Regions from separate parts of the Faecalicoccus sp. LCP19S3_E2 genome, predicted to be linked through region 2. Evidence: a T-box and tRNA genes for the amino acid it is inferred to sense, from the RefSeq annotation. Region 2 holds a T-box; the other holds one or more tRNA genes.
The links. A T-box is a leader RNA that pairs with one kind of tRNA and senses whether it is charged. The one in region 2 lies ahead of ileS (isoleucine--tRNA ligase), so its partner is inferred to be a tRNA-Ile.

Region 1: it has a tRNA-Ile gene. The T-box ahead of ileS (isoleucine--tRNA ligase) is inferred to sense a tRNA for this amino acid. The anticodon was not compared.

The regions. Positions count from the first base shown of each region.
Region 1 is NZ_JBQKEP010000015.1:5,594-13,753, reverse strand. Features, by position in the region: gene ACTQX6_RS10945 (MalY/PatB family protein) at 1-346, opposite strand, end outside; gene nadA (quinolinate synthase NadA) at 483-1,391, shown strand; gene ACTQX6_RS10935 (L-aspartate oxidase) at 1,388-3,520, shown strand; gene ACTQX6_RS10930 (transcription repressor NadR) at 3,522-4,022, shown strand; gene ACTQX6_RS10925 (CPBP family intramembrane glutamic endopeptidase) at 4,032-4,916, shown strand; tRNA gene ACTQX6_RS10920 (tRNA-Ala) at 5,151-5,226, opposite strand; tRNA gene ACTQX6_RS10915 (tRNA-Ile) at 5,254-5,330, opposite strand; gene ftsX (permease-like cell division protein FtsX) at 5,743-6,642, shown strand; gene ACTQX6_RS10905 (murein hydrolase activator EnvC family protein) at 6,639-8,006, shown strand; gene ftsE (cell division ATP-binding protein FtsE) at 8,019-8,160, shown strand, end outside.
Region 2 is NZ_JBQKEP010000003.1:107,606-115,765, forward strand. Features, by position in the region: gene ACTQX6_RS03850 (ABC transporter permease) at 1-196, shown strand, start outside; gene ACTQX6_RS03855 (transglycosylase domain-containing protein) at 193-909, shown strand; gene ACTQX6_RS03860 (cell division protein SepF) at 1,034-1,468, shown strand; gene ACTQX6_RS03865 (YlmH/Sll1252 family protein) at 1,452-2,225, shown strand; T-box leader at 2,220-2,432, shown strand; gene ileS (isoleucine--tRNA ligase) at 2,470-5,196, shown strand; gene ACTQX6_RS03875 (hypothetical protein) at 5,510-5,845, opposite strand; gene ACTQX6_RS03880 (hypothetical protein) at 5,838-6,005, opposite strand; gene ACTQX6_RS03885 (hypothetical protein) at 6,166-6,492, shown strand; gene ACTQX6_RS03890 (RNA polymerase sigma factor) at 6,503-6,757, shown strand; gene ACTQX6_RS03895 (hypothetical protein) at 6,895-6,990, shown strand; gene ACTQX6_RS03900 (hypothetical protein) at 6,980-7,510, shown strand; gene ACTQX6_RS03905 (FAD:protein FMN transferase) at 7,519-8,160, opposite strand, start outside.

The sequences.
Region 1 (8,160 bases), on a different contig from region 2:
CTTTTTTAGCGGTATAAGCTTGAACAACACTGCTGAGGCCGCCTAATACACCATTTTCATAGCCAATATGTTCTTTCTTTACAAGCAGGTTATTTTGTGATTTCTGCCAGGAGATAATGGCATCATAATAAGCATCCGGAATCGTAAAATAACCAAAGTGAGGTTCATTTAAACGTGAAAAAATGGATTCTTGAATGGCAGGAAGTACCGGAAAGTTCATGTCGGCTACCCACATCGGAATCTTTGAAAAGCCCTCTTTGACTGTCGCATCCGAGATAGGCAAGCTGTCAACGGCCAAGGCATCGTGTCCTTCTCGATCAAGGATCGTTGTAAAATCATATTTCATTTTCATCTCCCCCTTTATGATTAAGTGTATCATGTTTTCTTTGATTCGAATCAAAGTATTCTTTTAAATTTACTGTCTTGTCAGTTGACTTTACACATTGTATAATGTCCTAGACAATCTTTAGGAGGATACCAACATGTCAATGAAGGAAGATATACAAAAGCTAAAACAAGAGAAGAATGCGATTATTTTAGCTCATTATTATGTTGAAGGAGATGTGCAGGATGTTGCGGATTTTGTCGGTGATTCATTTGCACTGGCAAAAAAGGCAAAGGAAACCGATGCACAAATTATCGTTTTTGCCGGTGTTCGCTTTATGGGAGAGAGTGCCAAGATCTTAAATCCAGATAAAAAGGTACTGATGCCGGATATGAATGCCGATTGTCCTATGGCACATATGGCGGTTGTTTCCAATATTCGTAAGATGCGAAAAGAAGTTGATGATCTTGCGGTCGTCTGTTACGTCAATTCAACGGCTGAACTAAAAACATTGAGTGATGTCTGTGTGACCAGTTCCAATGCGGTAAAGATCGTCAGGAACTTACCACAAAAGAATATTTATTTTATCCCGGATCAGCATTTGGCCTCTTTTGTAAAGGAACAGGTTCCGGAAAAGAATGTGATCTTAAATGATGGTTATTGTATTACACATCATCGCATGTCTAAAGAGGATGTTTTACAAGCAAAAGAAAAGTATCCAAAGGCATTGGTCTTAGTGCATCCCGAATGTAAAAAGGAAGTGGTTGAGCTGGCCGATTATGCCGGCAGCACGGCAGGGATTTTACAGTATGCGACTAAGAGTGAGCATACCGAATTTATCATCGGTACCGAGATGGGTGTGCTCTACGAACTGAAAAGACAAAATCCGAACAAAAAATTTCATATTATGAGCGATAAGCTTGTCTGTGTCAATATGAAAAAAGTGACTCTGGATAAAGTGTATGATGTCTTATCGAATGAAAAAAATGAAATCGTGTTAGATGAAGAAGTTATGGTTAAAGCTAAAAAGTCCATGGATGCGATGTTGGAGATGGCCAAGGCATGAATGTGATTCAAACCGATATTTTGATCGTAGGAACAGGATGCAGTGGACTCTTTGCGGCTTTACATGCGCCCAAGTATAAAAAAGTGCTTTTGATCTGTAAGACGACTTTGGAAGAAAGTGATTCGTTTTTGGCACAGGGTGGTATATGTGTACTGAAGGATCCATCGGATTATGAAAGTTTTTTTAAGGATACGATCAGAGCCGGTCATTATAAGAACCGCAGACAGTCTGTGGATATCATGATTCAATCCTCGCCGGATGTCATTGCCGAGCTGGAAAGCTATGGTGTTCGATTCACAAAAGATGCGCAGGGAAATTTTGTCTATACCAAAGAAGGCTGTCATTCACATCCTCGCATCTTGTTTCATGAAGATATTACAGGTAAAGAGATCACTTCTCATTTATTAGAGGAAGCAAAGAAACGTAAAAATCTGACGTTTATGGAAAATACTACGATGTTGGATATCTTGGAAGAAGACAATACTTGTTATGGCATAGTTGCGAAGAAAGAAGAAGAGTTGTTTGCGATACAAAGTAATTTTACCCTTTTGGCAACCGGAGGAATCGGCGGACTCTTTAACAATTCAACAAATTATCCGCATTTGACCGGAGATTCGTTAGCCATTAGCCTTCGTCATCATATCGCACTGGAGAATCCGGATTATATTCAGATCCATCCGACAACGCTGTATTCCAAGAAAAAAGGAAGACGTTTCTTGATCAGTGAAAGTGTGCGCGGGGAAGGGGCAAAGCTCTATGATAAATACGGCAAACGGTTTGCCGACGAGGTTTTGCCAAGGGATCTTTTAACACAGAAAATCTATCAGCAGATGAAAAAAGATGATACGCCCTTTGTATGGTTGGATATGACCGTGTTGGGTAAAGAACAAATCCTTTCTCACTTTCCGCATATCTATCAACATTGCCTGCAGGAAGGCTTTGACTGCACAAAAGAATGGATTCCCGTTGTGCCGGGACAGCATTATTTTATGGGCGGTATTCATGTCGATGCGTATTCCAGAACGACGATGGATCAATTGTATGCGATCGGCGAAACCGCATGTAATGGTGTGCACGGGGAAAATCGTTTAGCCAGCAATTCCTTACTGGAGTCTTTGGTCTTTGCCCGAAGAGCTATGAAGGATCTAAGCATCAAAACAGCGAAAATATGTTTAAATTTTGAGAAGCTGATTCAAACGACCATGAAAGATCTGGATGTTACAAAATATGCATCGATGGTACGAGAGGTCATAAAAAGGAAGAAAGAAGGTAGAAAAATGAATTCCATTACTATGTCCATGAATGTGGATACTTTGATCTTACAGGCATTGCGTGAAGATGTGACAAGTGAAGATATTACCACCAATGCGATCATGAAAGGCTATCAATCAGGAAGTGTACAGTTGATTTGTAAGGAAGATGGCATCATTGCCGGACTTCCGGTTTTTGAAAGAGTTTTTCAGTTGGTGGATTCTAAGACAGAAGTGTCTTTCTTTTTCAATGATGGGGATCATGTACACAAAGGAGAGGTCGTTGCGGAAATCTATGGGGATATTCGCTCTTTATTGACGTCAGAAAGAACAGCATTAAATTATCTGCAGAGAATGTCAGGCATTGCGACCTATACAAGACAGACGGCCGATCTTTTAAAAGGAACGGGCATTCGTTTGTTGGATACCAGAAAAACAACGCCGAATATGCGTGTATTTGAAAAATATGCGGTAAAAGTCGGTGGAGGTTATAATCATCGTTATAACTTGAGCGATGGAATTCTTTTAAAAGATAATCATATCGCTGCAGCCGGAGGAATTCGTCAAGCGGTAGAGCTGGCCAAAGAATATGCCTCCTTTGTGCGAAAGATTGAAGTTGAAGTTGAAAATATGGACATGGTCAAAGAAGCCGTAGAGGCTGGTGCGGATATCATCATGTTGGATAATATGAGCATTGATCAAATGAAAGAGGCTGTACAGTATATTCAGGGTAGGGCCTTAACAGAATGCAGCGGAAATGTCACAAAAGAAAACATCGCCGCTTTAGCATCTACCGGTGTGGATTATATCTCCAGTGGGGCTTTGACACATTCCTCTAAGATCCTTGATCTTTCTTTAAAGAATCTAAAAGCGGTGTAATATGAAAAAAGAAGAACGATTAAAAGCTTTGGAACAGAAGCTGAAGGAAAGCCCGCAGCCTTTATCCGGGGACAAGCTTGCGAAAAGTCTTCATGTATCCAGACAGGTCATCGTGCAGGATATCGCTTTACTTAGGGCATTGAACATGCCAATCATTTCCACAAACAGAGGCTATATCTTGCCCAATCAGGAATATTCGATGGTAGTCAAGGTCAATCATTCGATGGAGCAGATGCAGCAGGAGCTTGAAACGATCGTAGATTGTGGGGCGACAGTTCATGATGTATTTGTGGAACATGCGACATACGGAAAACTGGAAGCCAAACTTTCTCTTTCCAGCCGCCGAGATGTCAAAGAGTTTCTAAACCAGATTCAGCAGGGAAAAAGCCAGCCTTTGAACAATTTAACGCAAGGCATTCATTATCATACCATTACCGCTCGTTCGCAAGATATTTTGGATGAGGTCAAAAAGTCTTTAGACAAAATGGGCATACTTTGTTAGAATGAGCCTATGCAGATAGAACTTTTTACAAGGGCAAAAAAAGAATTTCGCAATATCTCCGCTTTGATGTTGATGCATGGGATCTTACCCTATATTTGTTTAGCGGTATTTTCCTTTCTGATGCGTTTTTTGCCTCTTCCATTTTACGGAAGGTATCAAATCATGATTTTATTAGCTTATCTTATTCCGATGTTCTTGACAGCTTTCATGGCCGGGATAGGGGCAGTGTGGTTGCGTCCTTCTTTTGATGGATTGTCAAAGAAAGTAAAAGGAATGGGAAAATATCTGGTTTTTCTATTGGGGTTGAATTTCTTTTGTTCAATCACATATTCTTTGATTCATGCGATTCTAGGCATGATACATGGCTCTGTTGGCAGTGGAATACAGACTTTTTTTACCGGAAACATACTCTTTGATGGTTTGATCCTTCTCTATATTGTTCTTCTGGGGCCTTTTTTTGAAGAGATCTTATTTAGAGGTATCATACTGAGAACTTTAGATCAATATCATAGAGTGTTTGCGATATTGGTCAGTTCCATGTTGTTTGCGATGATGCACTTAAACCTTCAACAAGGCATTACTTCATTTTTTATCGGATGTTTTTTGGGGTATGTAAGTTTAAAAGAGAATTCTATGCGTATTCCTATTCTTTTGCACATCTTAAATAATTTGGTCGCCTTACTGATGAGTGTTCCTATTCTTTCAATTTTATGTTTATTGGGAATGTTTGCCTGCTTTGTCGGAATGGTTTATCTATTATATAAATATGGAAACCGAATTTCAGAATTGTTTAAACAGGAATATTGCACGTACAGATACGGAAAGATGTTTTTTACCAGATGGACGACCATCTTGTATATAATCTTCTTTGCAGGGGTTGTTATGTTCTTGTAAGGTGATGAAGTTTATCTTATAAGATAGAAATGATAAAAATCTATGAATGGATCACAGCATTAAAAAGCTGGTGATATCAAAGGGAGAACTAGAATTGGCTCTCCCTTTTTTGATGGTATGATTTGAATTTCTTAACGAAAAAGATTTCTAAAGAAGGATAAGGTCTTACGAATTATTACTTGATAAAACATTATAAATAAAAAAAGTCCTTTATCTAAAGGACTTATTGACATATGGTGGAGCGTAGGAGGATCGAACTCCTGACCCCCTGCGTGCAAAGCAGGTGCTCTCCCAGCTGAGCTAACACCCCACAAAAGTGGTTTTGCAGAAAACAAAATGGTGGGCCTGAATGGATTTGAACCAGCGACCTCACCCTTATCAGGGGTGCGCTCTAACCAACTGAGCTACAGGCCCATTTGCTGACTGCTCAATAATAATAGCATTTGCTACTGTATGTGTCAAACATTTTTTCAAAAAATTTATAAAAATTTTTAAGCGTGTTTTCATGGTGTAATTTCATTTTATAGCCTATAGAACAACTGTGTTAAGTGTGCTATGATGGACGAAGGTAAAATCAAAACAAACAAAAATAACATCTCTGACTAAGATGTTATCCTTGTTTCATATTTATTGTTTTTTAGGAGAGAGATATGAAGGGTTTTTAACGTGTTCCCTGAACACACTTATACTATAAGGGAAAGTTTTCAAATAAATAATAGATTATCATGTGAAAGTATGTGAGGCAAAAGCGTATTTTGTAAAATTATGGACTTTTTTTGGTTTTTTTTCAAGTATGATATAATGTCAAAGATTGGATGTGGGATAGATGCTTTTATTCTTTAAATGTTTACCACGATTGTTCCGTCAGGCTAATAAAGATATGCGGCGTCATTTTGCGCTGACCTTTTCTTCGATCTTGGTGATTGGGATTGCGTTGTTGATCTCTATGCTGATGATCGTACTGGCATGGAATGTTTCGGGTTTTACAAAAAATATAGAAGAACAGCTGGTCATTCAGGTTTCTATCAATCCGACAATGAGTGAAGAGAATATTCAATCCTTGGAAGCTGAACTGAAGGATATAAAAGGGGTAGATAGCGTTCGGTTCAGCGATAAGGATGAAGAGCTGGATCAGCTGATCGAAGATTATGGCGAAACCTTTGAACAATATGCAGGCGACAAAAATCCACTCTATGATGTATTTATCATCGAGTTAAGCGATAATACACAAATCGATTCCATCACCGGCAAAATCAGTAAGATGGATGGTGTTGTGGAAGCTACTTACGGAACTGGTGCCGTTAATACGATGGTGCATTTATTCGCAAGTCTTCGTTATGGGGGATTGATCTTTATTGTAGCACTGATCTTTTTGTCCATTTTCCTGATTCGCAATACGATCAAGATGACCATTCAGGTGCGAAAAGATGAAATTCGCATCATGCGACAGGTGGGAGCGGCTAACTGGTACATTACATTTCCTTTTATGCTGCAGGGAATGTTAAACGGTTTTATCGGTGCTTTAGGTCCTTGTTTATTATGTGTATTTGGATATACTGCGTTATATCAGTCCTTTGGTGGAATGTTTATGTCGGATATGTTTGTTTTGATCAAACCATTTCCGTTTACTTTAATTATCAGTGCCATACTACTGGCCATCGGTGTATTTGTAGGGATGATCGGTAGTTATTTGGCAAGTCGAAAGTATTTGAGGTGGACACGATGAAAAAAAGAAATCTAATCAGTCTTTTATCCGCAGGTGCTTGTGCATTGGCTTTTGCGATGCCGGTTCATGCGGAGGATTATTCAAATACCGATGCGTGGGTCGCACGTTGTTCGCAGCCGCAATCATCTGCAGATGGTGTGAAAGCATGCCAGGCTTTTCAGGATTATCAGCAGCAGCGCTATGATCAGCTGCAGGAAGATATAAAACAATATAGTAAAGATATCGCTTCTTTAGAAGAAGATACAGATAAGATGGAGCAGCTGGCCAAAACGCAAAAGGAACTGCAGGAACAGCTGGAAGGACAGATCCAGGAAAAGGAAAGTGCCATTCAGAAGATTGAAGAAGAGATCAAGGCTCTGGAACAAAAGATTCAGGAGAAGCAGGAAGAAATTGATGCCTGGGATGAACAGATCAAATCCAGAATGCAAAATGAGCAGTCCAGCACGGGTACGAATATGTTGATCGATCTGGTGATGGGTTCGCAGGACTTAAATGATATGCTTCGTCGTCTTTCCGGTATTGAAAGAATTACGGAAGATGATCAACATCAGATTGAACAGCTGAATGAATTAAAGGAACAGCTGGACCTGCAAAAATCAGAACAGGTGCGTTTAGAAGAAGAGACCAAATCGCAGCAGGATCAGTTAAAATCGCAACAGCAGCAGGCTAAAGAGCTTGAAGAATCGTATAATCAGCTTGTTGAGCAGTATGAGCAGCAAATGGCACAGTTGCAGGCGGCCAAGCGGGCGGCGTTCAACGATATTGAATCCATTCGCTCTAATATGATTTCCGTAAGCTATTCGGGAACGTTGGTCAATGTAGCCGGCTTTGTTTCACCGATCACCGGTGGTCGTATGTCGGCCGGTACATGGGCATATCCGGGAGGCGGATTGCATTTAGGTATGGATTATGCGGTACCGATTGGAACACAGGTCGTAGCACCGGCCGATGGAGTTATTTTATATGCCAACAATCCTGCTCCCAGCAACGGAGGCTATCTGGGAAACTGGACAGGTTATCCATATGGTGGAGGAAATACTGTTGAGATGGTCTGTATGGTTAATGGAACAACATATGCGGTAAGCTTTGCACATTTGTCACGCGAAGGCTTTGCGGTTAGTGCCGGACAAAGCGTCAGTCAGGGCCAGGCTATCGCATTGACGGGAAATTCAGGAAACTCCAGTGGCCCTCATTGTCATATTGAAGTCTATAATTTAGGAAATATGAGTTTGGAAGAGGCGGTATCTCGCTTCTCTTCATCCGCTGATTTCGCATGGGGTACCGGTTGGAATTCGACGGCGACTGCCTGTGAAAATGGATATAGTACGCCGTGCAGGGAAAGACCGGAGAAATTCTTTGGATAAGGAGTCGTGTTTATGATTGAATTAAAAAATGTCACAAAATCATATCCCAATGGAGTTCATGCGTTAAATCGAGTGTCTTTGACAATTGAAGATGGCGAATTCATCTATATCATCGGTCCTACCGGATCGGGAAAAAGTACGATCATTAAGATCT
Region 2 (8,160 bases):
GCCATTGATCGTCGCCGGTATCCATATTGCGTTTGCCTTACCTTTGATCGATAAACTGATGGGTCTATTATACTTTGATAATATCAAACTGTTTATTTTGACAACTGCCATTTGTTTTGGTGTCTTTGCCTTGATCTATTGCGTTGTATATGTCTTGACCTCTAAAGTGTATTATCGTATCGTGAAGGCAAGATGATAAAGAAGATTGGCAAGCTTATAGCTCTGATTTTCCTGCTGGCAGCCATGAGCGTAGGATGTCTTGCGGGACTTGGCTATATGGATTATAAAGAAGCAATAGATCAGACAAGCATTGAAGACAAGATGGAAAGCATTCAAAGCCATGAAGATTACGTTACTTTGGAACAGTTTCCGGAATTATATCGTAAAGCTGTGGTAGCGGTAGAGGACCATGATTTTTATGAACATCAGGGCATTGATTTGGAAGACATCGGACGAGCCATCTTAAATAACTTAAAGGTCATGTCGTTTGTGGAAGGTGGTTCAACGATTACTCAGCAGCTGGCCAAAAATGAATTTTTCACCCAGGATAAGAACTTTGTACGTAAATTTGCCGAGATTTTTATGGCCTTTGATATCGAAAGCAAATATTCTAAAGATCAAATCTTAGAGCTTTATGTCAATTCCATTTATTTTGGAGAAGGCTATTACGGTATTCATGCGGCCAGTCTTGGATATTTTCAAGTCGATCCTGCCGATTTAAATGAAGCCCAATGTATTTTATTAGCCGGTATTCCGAATGCGCCCAGCGTTTACTCTTTAAATGTGAATCCGGTTCTTGCGAAACAAAGGGCAAAACAAGTATTACGGCAGATGGTCAAATATTCTTTTCTATCAGAGGATGAGGCACAGAATATCGCTTACCAGCTTGATCAAATGATCGTTGGTTAGACATAAATTACGGAATGTAAGCGATCGCAAATTTGTGAAAAACGACTGGTTGTGATTTCTCAAGAATTTCACTTTTCAAATTGTTTTTCTATGATATAATACTTGAAGACAGGAGGTACTACCCATGGGATTTATGGACAAGGTAAAAGATTTCGTAGCACCAATCGAAGAAGAAGATGAAGGATACGAAGCGCAGCCAGTTGAAACTGTAAGCAATGAAACAGAGGCTGAACCTCAAAATCGATATGAAAGACCAAAAGCAAGAACAAATTCAGCGACTTTAAATGCTAAGACAAAGATGGTTTTATTCGAACCTAGAAGTTTTGGAGAAGCCGAAGAAGTAGGACAGCGTTTGAAAGAGGGACGTGCCGTTGTAGTCAATCTGCATAAGCTGGATCGTGACTATGCACAACGTACCATTGATTTTTTAACAGGTGTTGTCTTTGCACTGGATGGAAAGATCCAGAAGATTGGTCAGAACGTCATTTTGTGTTCACCAGCTGAAATTGGTGTACAGGGATCGATTTCTTTAGGAAATCCAGATGACTTTGAAGACTAAGGCTGAATCTGAGATAAGAAGTACATACTATAGAGGTCATGAGTTGTTTATTGCCCGTTTACAGGATCAATTTGATCTTGCGAAACAAAGGCAAATACCGGTCTTGACCTCTTTTTTAACGCCTGTAGAACAAAGAATTGTGGCACAACAGGCGCCCAAAGATCTTTTTGTCTCATTTTATGGCGGTTATGAAAATGCGGTTCGCAAGATGGCTTGTATCCAGCCGATGGATTTGGAACCAAACTACGATTATGTGATCTTAAAAAGCACATATATTCCACAAAAAAGAGTCTGTACACACAAGGATGTGCTTGGAGCTTTAATGCATTTAGGCCTGCAAAGAAATCAGCTCGGCGATATCTTTGTTGATGAGAATCAAATCCTTTTGGTCTGTAAAGAAGGAATGACAGACTTTATTTGTCAGGAATGTCATAAGATTGCCAATGCTATTGTCCGTTTTAAAGAAGATTATACGGTTGTTTTCCCAACAGCTTCTACTGAAATCATTAAGGTTCATGTCGCATCCCTTCGCATGGATGCGATTGTGGCAGCCTTAGCCCATTGTTCACGCTCGAAAGCCATGGATTTATTACGGAGTGGATTTGTGAAGTTGAACGATGTTGTTCTTGAAGAAAACGATCGATTGTGTAATAATGATTACGTTTCTATACGTAAGGTAGGTCGCTTTCAGTTTTTAGGTGTGGAAAATCACACACGAAAGGACAGACTGATCTTGCGTTTTGAAAAATATGTATAGGCAAAGACAAAGACAAGTCGGTTTCTACATGTTTCAATCAGAGAGCAATCGGTTGGTGAAAAGATTGTATGAGGCAGGATACCGGTATCCCTTTGGAGCTGAATTTCTGAAAGAAAATAGTAAGAAATTCCGGATGATTCCGTTATCTTATTGAGGGCACAGTGTATCTGTGAACTAAGGTGGTACCGCGTTTTTAACGTCCTTGGAAAAGGACGTTTTTTTTATGAAAGCAGGAGGAAAAAAGATGGATTATAAAGAAACGTTGCATATGCCAAAAACTGCTTTTGAAATGCGAGGCAAGCTTCCGACAAAGGAACCTGGATTTCAAAAGAGATGGCAAGATCAAAAACTGTATGAAAAAATGTTGGAAAGAAGAAAGGATGCCAAATCGTTTGTATTGCATGATGGCCCGCCTTATGCCAATGGCGATATTCATTTAGGACATGCCTTAAATAAAATCTTAAAGGATGTCATCAACAAATCTCACTTTATGTTAGGAGAAAAGGTTCCTTATATTCCGGGCTGGGATACTCACGGACTTCCGATTGAAACGGCTGTCACAAAGCTTGGTTATGATCGCAAGAAGATCGGTATTGCCGAATTTAGAAAGATTTGTTACGACTTTGCGATGAAGCAGGTAGAAAACCAGAAGAAAGGTTTCTTATCCTTAGGATCGATCGGGGATTATGATCATCCGTATATTACATTACAGAAGGAATTTGAAAAACATCAGATCGAAATCTTTGCGGATATGGCATTGAAAGGCTTGATCTATAAAGGATTAAAACCGGTTTACTGGTCACCAAGCAGTGAATCCGCTCTTGCCGAAGCTGAGGTCGAATATAAGGATATCAAATCACCAACGATCTATGTGAAGTTCCAGGTCAAAGACGGAAAAGGTGTTTTAGATACTGATACTTATTTTGTCATCTGGACGACAACACCATGGACCATTCCGGGAAATCTGGGAATCTGTGTGCATCCGGATATGACCTATGCTTTGGTTAATACAGACAAGGGAAAACTGATCATGTTGGAGGAACTGGTAGAGCAGTTATGTCCAAAATTTGAATGTGAAACGTTTGAAATCATCAAAACGTTCAAAGGTAGTGAATTTGAATACATCACCTGCACTCATCCTTTGTATCCGGAACGTGAAAGTTTGTTGATGCTGGCTGACTATGTAACGGCGGATGCCGGTACTGGTTGTGTGCATACGGCACCGGCTTTTGGTGAAGACGACTTTAATACAGGAATGCGCTATAAGCTGCCGGTTTATTGTAACGTAGATGAGCAGGGGCGCATGATGGAATCCTGCGGAGAATGGCTTGCCGGACAATATGTAGAAGATGCCAATAAGACAGTTACAATGAAGCTGGACGAATTAGGGGCTTTATTAAATCTAACCTTTATTACGCACTCGTATCCACATGACTGGCGTACTAAAAAACCAATCATCTTCCGTGCTACGACACAATGGTTTGCCTCTATTGATAAAATTCGTGATGAACTGTTGGAACAGATTCATTCCATCAGCTGGGTACCTAGCTGGGGCGAGGGAAGAATGCACAACATGATTGCCGATCGTGGCGACTGGTGTATTTCTCGTCAACGTGCCTGGGGTGTACCAATTCCAATCATCTATGGAGAAGACGGAACGCCTTTGATGGATCCGGTTATCTTTGAACATGTAGCCAAGTTAGTTGGTGAATATGGATCCAATGTATGGTTTGAAAGAGAAGCCAAAGATTTATTGCCGGAAGGTTATACAAACGAACATTCGCCAAACGATCTCTTTAAAAAGGAAACTGATACGATGGATGTTTGGTTTGACTCCGGTTCCAGTCATACCGGTTGCATGATCGAACGTGGTTTTGACTATCCGGTTGATTTATACTTTGAAGGTTCTGACCAGTATCGTGGCTGGTTTAACTCTTCTTTGATCATCGGTACAGCTGTTTATGGGAAAGCACCGTATCGTCAGGTTTTATCTCATGGCTTTGTCATGGATGAAAAAGGCGTTAAGATGTCTAAATCGCAATGGAATGCCGTAGCACCAAGTGAAATCACTAAGAAATACGGTGCCGATATCTTACGTTTATGGGCCTGCAGTGTGGACTATCAGGCAGACTGTTCCATGGGGCAAAACATCTTAAAGCAGATCAGTGAAAACTATCGTAAGGTCCGCAATACGTTCAGATTCCTGATGGCCAACTTAGATGATCAGGCATTCACAAAAACAGATTGTCTGCCTTTTGATGAACTGGATGCCTTAAATCAATACATTCTGATTCGTTTAAATGATGTCGTACAATCTTGTGAAAAAGCATATGTGGAATATCGTTTTGCCGATGTTGTACAAACTTTAAGCAATCTGATGACAAATGAATTAAGTGCTTATTATCTGGATTACACAAAAGATATCTTATACATTGAAAATATCGATGATAACCAGAGACGTCAGGTACAAACCGTGCTTTATACAGCTGTTGAAGTCTTGACAAAATTGTGGGCACCGATCTTATGCCATACCTGTGAGGAAATCAATGACTTCATGCATTTTGATGAAGAATCGATTCACTTAACCGCATTTAAATCTTTGGAGTTAAACTTCGATACGGATGCTTTACGTGAAAAGATGGAAACATTGTTCAAGGTTCGTAAAGATGTATTGAAGGCTATGGAGGAATCCCGTGCACAAGGTGTGATTGGTAAATCCCTGGAAGCCAAGGTCAGCGTACATGTGGACGACCAAACGAAAGCCATCATGGAAGAAATCGTGAAGAAACCACAACAATGGTTGATCGTTTCCCAGTTTGCCTTTAGCAATGAAGAACTTCCAATGTATGAGTTCTGCGGTGTAAAAGTTGAACATGCCGATGGTCATGCCTGTCCTCGTTGTTGGAACTACACAACCAGTGAAAACGAAGATGGACTTTGCGATCGCTGCGCACATATCTTACATAAATAACAACAAAAAAGAAGTTGTTCTGGAAAGGATACTATTTCCAAACAGCTTCTTTTATTTTAAAGATACACTATCCAGTTTTTTGGTCGGCATAAGATAAATTAGCAAATCTTTATCTTGATTTTTACCAAAATAAGAAAAACCTACACTTTCATAAAATTTTCTAAGTTTAGATTCATTTTTACAGTCAATATGAATAATTGGACTTGGGCTGCATTTATTTTTTCTTTTATCCTATGAAATGCTAATTCGATTAATGATGTACCACTTATTAATTGATTATAGTTATTATGATAATTTTTTGAGAGTTGACCAATTAAATGTGTATTGATGTGCCTTCCAAATGAATAGATAGTACCAAAAAATTTTTCTTTTGAGCCCTTGATATTTTAGAATCCAACACAAGATGACCTGATGCCAGGGAGTAGACTCCACATAGTTTTGAATCATTATTATTGATTGCATAGACTAAATAGGTTCTAGCTAAATTAACTTTTTCAAAATCTATAGCCTTTAACTTCAAAAAATATTCTACATCTTTGTTTAAGGGACAAGAAAACTCAGCAAGAATTTTTTGGATGTCATCGTTGCTGAGTTTTAATTTATAGATTAAATCATTAAGGCAGACCGTTTTATAAACAGATTTATTCATTTAATCCTAAAATTCGTAGAAGTTCTTCTTTGTCTCTAACATCTTGATGTCCCTTTACTGTTTTAAGTTCAAGCTTCCGTGTATCCAACATGATATTACGAATTCTTTTTAAATCAGACCGGTTAATAGTATATACATCAGTAAAACTTTTTGTTGCCATAAGGACACCCCACTTTCTGCTTATATAGTATATGAATTCAATAGGTTTTATAAGTGAAAAATATTAACGTATTGCTTTGTTAAGGCTAACCATTTTTAAAAAATTTTTAAAAGGATTTCCTTCTTTCAATCGTATTAAGGGTGAAAAGGAGGAAATGAGGATGAAAGAATTAACACTTTTGATTGGTACTTGTATTAGCTGTTGTATGAGTGGCGGATTTACCAACACCAATTTACAACCTATCTTTGAAAATGATATGGTAAGAATGAATGTACAATTAAATACTTTGGATGGCAATCAAGATGGTATTTGTGATTATCAAGATGGATATTATTTCTGTTTGGATAAAGATCACAAGAATTGTATTTTTTATGAAGATGATGATCAAAACGGTATTTGCGATCATTGTCAGAGAAAAGAGAGTTCAGCCAATGTGAGTCGTGCACAAAAACATGTAAAACATAGAACGTATTCAAATTTACGATAGGAGCGATACAATGCGTAGCGAGCGGGAAGTGAGTCAGGCTATCGATAAATATGTGAATCTGATCACACGAATTTGTTTTCTGTATTTGAAAAATGAAGCGGATACACAAGATGTCTTGCAGAGTGTCTTTTTGAAGTATTTAAAACACGATAAACCTTTTGAAAGTGAAGAGCATGAAAAGGCATGGTTTATCCGTGCCAGCATTAATGCCTGTAAAGATATTCTGAAAAAATTTTTTCCACTCGCATATCGTATCTTTAGATAAAGTTGAACAGTTTTTTTTAACAGAACCACCTCAGCATCCGGAAGTATTGGAAGACGTTTTGTCCCTTCCGCAAAAGTATCGCTCTGTGATTTATTTATATTATATATGAAGGATATAAAGAAACAGAAATTGCCAGGATCTTAAAGAAAAAAGTCAATACGATCTATACGTGGATGTTTCAGGCAAAACGATTATTAAAAAAGCAGTTGGGAGGTGAATGGGATGCGTCTTGAAATCCAAGAAGATTTTGATAAGATTCAGTGTACAAATCAAATCAAAGAAGAAACAAAGCAGTTTATTGATGATCAAATGCATCACAAGAAAAGATGGGGTTTAAAGTTAGCACTTTCCTTTGCGGTAACTTTACTTGTTTGTGGCTTTAGCTACTGGTTTTACTTTATTCCGGTTGTGACTATTACATTAGATGGAGAAACATCTATCGAATTACAGATCAATCGTTTAGATCGAGTAATTGATGTGACGACGTATGACAAACTGGGAAAAGAATGGTGCAAACAGGAGAATCCATGGCATCAGTATTATGAAGACATCCTGCAGGGTTTGAATGATAACGAAGAATGGATGATCACTGTATATAGCAAGGATGAAGCTGTCTGTCAAAAAATTTATGAACAAACTAAAAACTGTACACAGGAAAATAAACAAATTCATTGTCGCATCGGTCGGCATACAAGACAAAGTAATGATACGACACAAACACAAAACCATCATAAAAAGGGTCATCACAAATGACCCCCATTTTAGTTTAGATTTACCTTATCTTTATAATTATCTGTTATATACACATCATATTGACTTGTGGAAAGATCCGGTTCGATGGATGTGTTACCTTTTGAATCGATCCAGACGACACCAACATCTGGATAATTTTCTTGAATGAATTGTTGACCATCCTCTAAGGACATACAGAATAAGGCGGTACTGAGTGCATCGGCTAAGGTTGAATCCTTACAAAAAATCGTCACACTGCGATGATACCTAGGCGGATAGCCGGTCTTTGGATCAATGATGTGTGCATATTGTACGCCATCAACTTCATAATTTCTTTGATAGTCGCCACTTGTCACTATGGCTAAAGGATCTGAGGATTCCAATCGAAGCAGGGAAGTCTGTTTATCCGGATCTTGAATGCCGATCTTCCATGCCTCATTGGACTTATGGCCAATGAGTACCACGTTTCCTCCGGCATTGATAAAACCGGTATGCAATCCTTCTTCTTTCAGCTTTTTTGCTGTTTGTTCTGTCGCATATCCTTTGGCGATACCGCCTAAATCGATTTGAAATTGCGAATCGGTAAAGCGAATCGTATTGCCTTCTATTTGTATCTTATCACTTCCGGAATGAGTTCTTGCCTCTTGGATTTCTTCATTGCCGGGAAGACG